One region of the Thermoanaerobacterium thermosaccharolyticum DSM 571 genome, then DNA from elsewhere that is predicted to be linked to it. Evidence: riboswitches for the same ligand, from Rfam matches in the RefSeq annotation. Region 1 holds a riboswitch; the other holds the start of a gene.
What was found. Region 1 has a riboswitch for fluoride ahead of crcB (fluoride efflux transporter CrcB). Riboswitches for the same ligand answer to the same signal wherever they lie in the genome.
Positions count from the first base shown of each region.

Region 2: another riboswitch for fluoride. It lies ahead of TTHE_RS03610 (MutS-related protein); the one in region 1 lies ahead of crcB (fluoride efflux transporter CrcB).

Region 1 is NC_014410.1:55,854-60,176, forward strand. It holds gene recR (recombination mediator RecR) at 1-429, shown strand, start outside; SAM riboswitch class I at 730-833, shown strand; gene TTHE_RS14465 (homoserine dehydrogenase) at 897-1,508, shown strand; gene TTHE_RS14470 (hypothetical protein) at 1,456-1,686, shown strand; partial or broken gene TTHE_RS14755 (homoserine dehydrogenase) at 1,632-1,781, shown strand; gene TTHE_RS14475 (hypothetical protein) at 1,806-2,192, shown strand; fluoride riboswitch at 2,263-2,323, shown strand; gene crcB (fluoride efflux transporter CrcB) at 2,381-2,782, shown strand; gene crcB (fluoride efflux transporter CrcB) at 2,782-3,153, shown strand; gene TTHE_RS00295 (HD-GYP domain-containing protein) at 3,197-4,323, shown strand, end outside.
Region 2 is NC_014410.1:734,448-738,770, reverse strand. It holds gene TTHE_RS03615 (MutS-related protein) at 1-356, opposite strand, end outside; gene TTHE_RS03610 (MutS-related protein) at 353-1,888, opposite strand; fluoride riboswitch at 1,973-2,036, opposite strand; gene cysK (cysteine synthase A) at 2,106-3,038, opposite strand; gene copZ (copper chaperone CopZ) at 3,219-3,443, opposite strand; gene TTHE_RS03595 (NAD(P)/FAD-dependent oxidoreductase) at 3,520-4,323, opposite strand, start outside.

The DNA of each region.
Region 1 (4,323 bases):
TGCAACAAGTGTTATAATTTCACTGATAGCGATTTATGCAATATCTGTAGCGATGAAACCAGAGATTCATCTACTATTTGTGTGGTATCTGATCCGAAAGATGTAGTAGCTATGGAGAAAACAAGGGAGTATCGTGGTTTATACCATGTGCTGCATGGTGTAATATCACCCATGGACGGTATAGGACCAGAAGATATAAAGATAAAAGAATTGCTAGAAAGGATTAATAATAACGACATAAAGGAGATTATATTAGCGACAAATCCCGATATAGAAGGCGAAGCGACTGCTATGTACATTGCAAAACTTATAAAACCTTTTGGCATAAAAGTGACGAGGATAGCACATGGTGTACCTGTTGGTGGTGACCTCGAATATACTGATTCTGTTACTTTATCGAGGGCATTGGAAGGTAGAAGGGAAATGTAAATTTCTTGTAATTATTGTTAAACAAAAATAAATTCGTATCAAAGTAAAAAAAGTTGTGTCAAAGAAAATAAAGTTGTATCATAGAATCATGGTCAGAGGGAAAGAAAAGGCTCCTTCAAGCCATGATTTTTTGTTCAGAATCAAGGAAATAATAATTAAGGAATATTGCTGAACGCTTTTTTAATCAACTTACAAGGAGAATTTTAAAATACAAAGTACCAGAATTAAAAGAATGCTTGACTATAATAGTATAAAGTGATAATATATTCATTAATAAATTTAAAAGAGAATATTGAAAGCCTCTTATCAAGAGTGGTGGAGGGACTGGCCCGATGAAACCCGGCAACCGGCATTTATATGCGTTTGGTGCCAAATCCTGCAGGAAAAAACCTGAGAGATGAGAGGAGCGGCGTATTTTGGCCCTCTTCTCATTGAAGAGGGCCAAAAATTTTTAGGAGGTATGTCACATGGAATTTAAGATTGGTTTGTTGGGGTTTGGAACAGTAGGGAGCGGAGTCTATAAAATAGTTACATCAAGAAAACAGCATATAAAACAAAAAACGGGATTTTATCCTGAAATAAAAAAAATACTTGTGAAGCATCCTGATAAACCGAGAAATGTTAATGGTATAGATGAAATACTAACAACTGATGCTAACGAAATCTTGTGTGATAGCGAAATAAGTGCAATAATTGAAGTAATGGGAGGAATTGATCCTGCTTACGATTACGTGAAAAAGGCGTTAATTTCTAAGAAGCATGTTATTACTGCAAACAAAGAATTAATAGCAAAATATGGAGACGAGCTAAGAAAAATGGCAGAGGAAAACGGCGTATTTTTAAAATTTGAGGCAAGTGTTGCTGGAGCAATACCTGTTATACATCAGATTGAAAGACTCAAAATAACCGATGAAATAAATTTTGTTGGAGGAATAATAAACGGTACGACAAACTACATATTGACACAGATAATAGAAAAGGGAATGAAATATGATGAGGCACTTGCAGCCGCTCAAAAGCGAGGGTATGCGGAAAAGCAATCCGGATTACGATATAAAAGGATTCGATGCTCTGTATAAGCTTGTGATTCTCATAAAAAAAGCATTTGATGTTGATGTTTCTGTTAATTCAATAATGAGATATGGTATAAATGAAATAAAGTATGACGATATATATATTATGCTGGAAAATGGGGATATAAAATTAAACCATTTGCATGGGCTAAATACGAGAAGGGAAATGTCTATGCGAGTGTAGAGCCTATACTAATAGAAGCTAACAATATTTTAGCAAGTGTTGGTAATGTAAACAATGCTGTTATACTGAGAGGAGATCATTTTAAAGAATTTATTTTTATTGGAAAAGGTGCAGGACAAATGCCTACAGGGGATTCAGTTGTTGCAGATTTAATTGATATACTATTGAATTACGGCATTAAAGCAAATCATACGGCAAAACATATTTCAGCTTTTAACGGTAGTTTTACAGATGTATTTTATATAAGATTTAAACCATCTTACAAGTGCAATATAAAAAATATTTTAAAAATTTTTACTGATAATGGTGCTTCATTTAATGAGTCTGTTTATGATGGCAGTACTTATGCAGCAGTTTTCAAGCTTTTTGATAATGATATAAACAGGTTTATAGAAAGTTTAGAAAACAAAAAAATGTGTATAATAGAAAGTCTCTTCAAGGTGTTGTATAACGGAAATGAAGAGGATATTAGACATGTTAATACAATAGAAAGTGAAGTTATATAAAAAATTAGGCAAAATATAATGTATATCATTATGAAATATTTACTTTGAAAACAAATCTGTGATATAATTGTTGTTGTAAGGTGATGGAGCTCACCTTTAAATGCGTCGAAGCTGATGGCTCCTATTGGGTATACTAACTCAATAGGAGCTTATTTATTACTATCTTATGAAAATGGAGGGCAATTTTCATGGAATACATCTATATAGGAATTGGCGGTTTTTTCGGTGCGATTTTGAGATATATAGTTTCGAGCTATTATCAAAGTATATTGCATACTGTATTTCCGATTGAGACTTTCTTTATAAATATTTTTGGATCATTTTTATTAAGCTATATATCGAATTTGACACTTGAAGAATTTAAGGTTAATTTTAATATTAGATTGGCAATTACGACTGGGTTCATCGGTGCCTTTACTACATTTTCAACATTCACTAAAGAAACCATGGATTTATTAAGAAATGGAAGAATTGCAGTAGCTTTGATATATGTATTGCTGTCGATATTGGTTGGATTTATCATGTCATTTATAGGGTTTGAATTGGGAGATAAAACAGCAAAAATATTACAAGGACGTGAAGAAAATTGATGTCAAATATTTTGTTAGTAGGTCTTGGAGGAGTTTTCGGTGCAATTTTAAGGTATGAGATATCTAGGCATATTAAGGAAAACAGAGAATTTATTGTGCCTATTGAAACATTTGTAATCAATGTATTAGGTGCATTTCTCTTGAATGTTTTGTCAAACCCTAAGATTGTACATTTTTTTGATAATGATGTTAGATTGTTTATTATGACAGGATTTATAGGAGCATTTACCACTTATTCTACCTTTTCACATGAAACAATATACCTTCTTCGCCAAAAGCACTATGTACACGCTTTTTTGTACTCTGCTTCCACCGTCATTGTTGGTCTTATCGGAGCTTATTTAGGATATTATATTGGAAATCTATTTTAAATATTGTATTATAATATTGATGATACGAGAAGGGAGGGTTCTTTTGTTATTAGATTATTTTAAATTACTGTCAGCGCTATCGCTATCACTTGACATCCTTGAGAGAAGAAATTTTGGGCATGCTCGCAAAGTTGCATATGTTGCCATAAGATTGACAAGAAATTTAAATGTAAAAAGAGATGAAGAGTATAAAATATTTTATTCTGCTTTTCTTCATGACATAGGCAAAAGCGACGTATATGAAGATTTTATTTCAAATAACACATGGATGCATTCATTGCGAGGAAGCGATATGGTAAAAGATATGCCGAGAGGACATGAATTTTGTGAGATCATAAAGTATCATCATGAAAACTGGGATGGAAGCGGATATTTTCATATTAATGGAGATTCTATACCATTTGAAGCTCAGATAATATATTTGGCAGATCAGTTTGATGTGAAATACAATACAGTGTCTGTGAAAATGAATGAATACGAGACAAGAAAACATATAGAAAAATGGTTAAATGATGAATCAGGGAAATCGTTCAACCCAATAATTGTAAACGCATTAAAAGATCTAATGAAACAGGAAAAGTTCTGGCTCGACTATGAACATTATGACACGTTTGATGTTTTAAGACCTTATATATCTAATGAAACAATGATAGTTGACATAGATGATCTAAGCAAAATTGCACGGGTATTTTCGAATATAATTGATAACAAAAGCCACTTTACTTACAAGCATTCAAAAGGCATATCAGAAGTTGCATATAAAGCAGCTTTGATATCGGGGTATGACGAGATGACGGCAAAAAAGGTAAGAATTGCTGGACTTTTGCATGACTTAGGGAAGTTGGCTATCCCAAATGAAATACTAGATAAACCAGATAAATTAACCGAAGAAGAATTTATGATAATAAAATCCCATACATATTATACTAAGAAAATATTAATGGAAATAGGTGGCATTGATGATATAGCAGAGTGGGCTGCAAATCATCATGAAAAATTAGATGGTTCTGGATATCCTGAAGGACTTACTGGAGAAGACCTTGATGAAATTTCAAGGCTTATGGCGGTATGCGATATGTACCAAGCTCTGACAGAAGATAGGCCGTATAGAGCCGGCATGTCCCATATTGAAGCTGTTAATATCATCTATAAACTTGTCAAATTAAATAA
Region 2 (4,323 bases), 680 kb from region 1:
ATATACATAAGTTCAATTGAGCTGTGCAAAATTGAAGACGGATAGCTACTAAAGATGCTCCAAAAATTTTTCTTCTCATTTTCTAATGTTTCAACCGCAATACCATAAATGGTCCTGACGACAGAAGGATTTTTAAGGCAATCTCTTAAAATGTCTTGACGATAAATTATCTCATTTACATCATTTAAACTTGTTAGAATGACTTTGTAAGCCACATCATACAAAAATTCATCGCCTTGTGCCATAGCATCAAAAACCGCCTTCAAACCCAAATCCTGTATCAGCATCTGTTCATTCCAAGGCAATTCCTGTTTCATATCAAAAACACGATTTTTGTACAATAGAAATGTCTTCATAATTTTACACGCTCCTTTATATAGTCGTACGTAAGTCTGTATTTTTCCGCAATTGTAATAGCATAAGATAATCCGTCAGCCGGTTTTCTTACAACCTTATAAGTTCTAAGCGATGGATTGTCCGGTACGACCGTACTAACTACACTTACAGTCTTTTCACTATAAGTGGATAATTCATCTATAAATGTAACCCAAACACAAAGCAAATCTAGATCTATAATTCTATCCATTATCTTTTTGCTGAGAAAAATGGCATCTTTTAATGTAGTAGAAGTAAATATTTCATTCAATATAGCAATGCTGTAAGGCGTAGCTTTTGAGAGAATATCATAAATTCTAATCAATTCGTCTTCTAACTTGCCATGAAGTTCATTTACATTTTCCTCTCTTTCAAAGTGTGTAAAAATATTGTCAAATAAGAATAACTGTGCTTTATATCCTGGAACTGGACATCCAATGCTTGCAAGATAATGAACTTGCCCAAATGTCCTGGCAAATGTAGTCTTTCCTCCTTGATTAGGTCCAGATACAACGAAGATTCGCTCATTACCACTTAAATAAAAATCATTAGTAACAATCGTCGATTTATTAGAAATAAGTTTATTTGCCAATGCCAAATCAAAGCATCCATAATCAAAAACTTCTTTTGATTCGCTTACAAAGTGTGGATAACAAAACTCCAATCCTATTTCTTTAAACTTTGAAATAAATTCTAAGTAAGACATATAAAATTGTATCTCCCGTTCAAATGTACCAATTTTTTCATCAACATAACTGCTATTTTTAGCGCAGTAATCGTCAAGTTCGATAAATATTTCTTTATATAATTGAGCTACTATATCTAAAATTTTTGCCTCAACATGATTCATATCGGCATAGTCCGAAAACTTCTTCCTGTAATCTTTTGTCTCTCCTTCTTTAAATTTTTTAAAAGTTTCTTCTACGATGTCGCTGTAATTTATCTCTGATTCGTATTTACCTACTTTTATACTGTTTCCCCTTATAAGAATACTGTACTTTACCGATGACAAATCTTCATTAAGCTTTTTCGTAGCATTGTTTAATGAAATGAATGTTTCGCTTTTAACATAGTCTAAAATATACTCTCTAAAGGCGATAAAACCTGTAGATTTTAAATTAATCTGTGTCAAATCGTTGCCAAGACAAGCTACAGCATCACAATATATTAAAACTGCATCTAAAAACCATCTTTCCTTTTGATATTTGTAGTAAAGCTTATCTATCTGTTTCAGATGTTGCCGCATAAGTTGAAATTTTTCAGAAAAAGATTTTATGCACTCAAAAAGTTTTTTGTTTTCTAGATCTTTCATTATTTCTTGACGATATTTTATTGTATCAATGTCATTAGACAATTTGTAGAAAAACGGTTTAAGGTTATATTCGCTTCTGCCAAATGTTACAGCATCTATTATTTGATCAATATTTAAATCCGTAAAAAATTCCATTTCGCAAGGTACTTCATTACTTAACAAATCATTAGTATTTAGAAACAGAATACTTTTAAACGCCATTTCATCTGCACCTCCTAAGAAAATTAGAGCGATATTTAAAAGAATATTTTATCTAAAAAATTAAAAAGCCGATAGCTATCTACTCTACTAGTAGAAGCCATCAGCTTTTCAGCAGTTTAAATGAGGGAGCTTCATCCTCTTTTTTATTGTCATATATATTATATCATTTTATCCATTAATATGGAAGAGCATTTTTATGCACTCTAACAACCTTTTATTAATCCTGATACAATGTTGTTGACAGGTATCTTTCGCCTGTATCAGGCAGCAATACAACTATTGTCTTGTCTTTGTTTTCTGGTCTCTTTGCAATCTGAGTCGCTGCAAATGCAGCCGCACCAGATGATATGCCAACTAATAAGCCTTCAGCTTTTGCTAATGCTCTCGATGTTTCAAATGCTTCATTATTTCTTACTTGATATATCTCATCAATTATGTCTTTATTAAATACGTCAGGAACGAATCCTGCACCTATTCCTTGTATCTTGTGGGGACCAGGTTTTCCACCAGACAATACTGGCGAATCTGCAGGCTCTACCGCAACGATCTTTACATCAGGCTTCCTCGCTTTCAACACTTCACCGACACCTGTTATTGTTCCTCCTGTGCCAACGCCTGCGACAAATATATCTACATTTCCATCCGTATCTCTCCATATCTCTTCCGCAGTCGTCTTTCTGTGTATCTCAGGGTTTACAGGATTTTTAAACTGTTGCGGTATAAATGCGTTTCCGTATTCCTTTGCCAATTCTTCAGCTTTTCTTACAGCTCCAGACATGCCTTCCGGACCTGGTGTCAATACTATTTCGGCACCAAGTGCTTTAAGCAAATTTCTTCTTTCCACGCTCATAGTCTCAGGCATAGTCAAAATCAACTTATACTTCTTCGCCGCAGAAACAAAAGCCAACGCGATACCAGTATTGCCACTTGTCGGTTCAATTATGACAGTGTCTTTATTTATTAATCCTTTTTCCTCTGCATCTTTAATCATTGCATATCCAATTCTGTCTTTTACACTGCTTAATGGGTTAAAATACTCCAATTTTGCAATTAATCTTGCTTTAAGATTGTTTTCTTGGTTGTAATTAGATAACTCCAGCAGTGGTGTATTGCCTATTAAATCTGTAAGACTTTTTGCTATTTTCGACATTTTATCCTCTCCTTTTAATATTCAGTATTCCGATTGGATTTTATGTATTTATTATATAGCAATAAATAATTTTTGTAAATAAGATTTTATCAATTTTATTATACATTAAATATAAAAAAATAACCGCAATAGCGGTTAACAAATCTAATGAAAATATAAAAACTATTGCTAGGATAATTTCTATGCTTCATATCCTGCATCAATAATTGCCTTTTTCATTTCATCTATCGTAACTTTCTTGGGATCGTATGTTACAGTGACATTGGCTTTATCTAGGTCTACTGTCGCCTTTGATACTCCATCAAGCGCTTTTAAAGCTTTCTCTACAGTCATTTTGCAATGATTGCATGACATACCTTTCACATCAATCGTTGTAGTCTCGCCTTTTGGACCAAATAAACTCATATTTAAACTCTCCTTTCATATACTCATTAGGGGTACTACCTATACATAGTTTAATTTAATTACATCTTGATGTCAACTATATATGAGCTACATCATTTTTTACTTTTATCTTTGTTTTAGAATTTTTAATATGCAATGCATACAATGGAACTTTTAATTTATAGTTTATATAGTTATTATCCCCCATCATGATGTCTATAAAATACGACAGAACATTAGAAAAATATTTTACCGACTTTTCTATAAATCCCATATTGTTGTATGTAAATAGCGATAATCTATGGGCCCATTTAATGTCTGATACAACCTCTCTTCTTAATCGTTCTGTATATTCACTAAGTTCACATTTACCATTAAAATATTTTTCTATAACGTCAAATGATATGTTTGCTGTAAGTATCGCATTATATATACCTTCACCTGTAAATGGATCAGCAAGCCTTGTAGCATCTCCAATTAAGATAACTTTATCATTGTTATAAGTCCCATCTTTTCCATTCGGAAATGACAGTTGATGCCCGTATATTTTGCATTCTTCTACATTGCCAACTACATTTTCGTCAATCATATTAGAAAGATTTTCCTTTATTTTTGATGTTTTACTTAAAAAAGTTCCAACGCCGATAGACAATCTATCTTTTTTGGGAAATACCCAGCCATAGCCGTATTTTATTGCGTTAAAATCTACTACAACTTCACCTCTCACTTTTTCAATATCGCATTTATCAACATATACCTCTGCTTCAAGAGCAATACCTTTTTCTCCATTTAACAAATTTGCCTTATATGCAACAGTACTGTTTATTCCATCCGCACCTACTAATATCCTCGTTTTATACTGACCTCTATCTGTTTTCACAACGACTTCCTTGCCATCTCT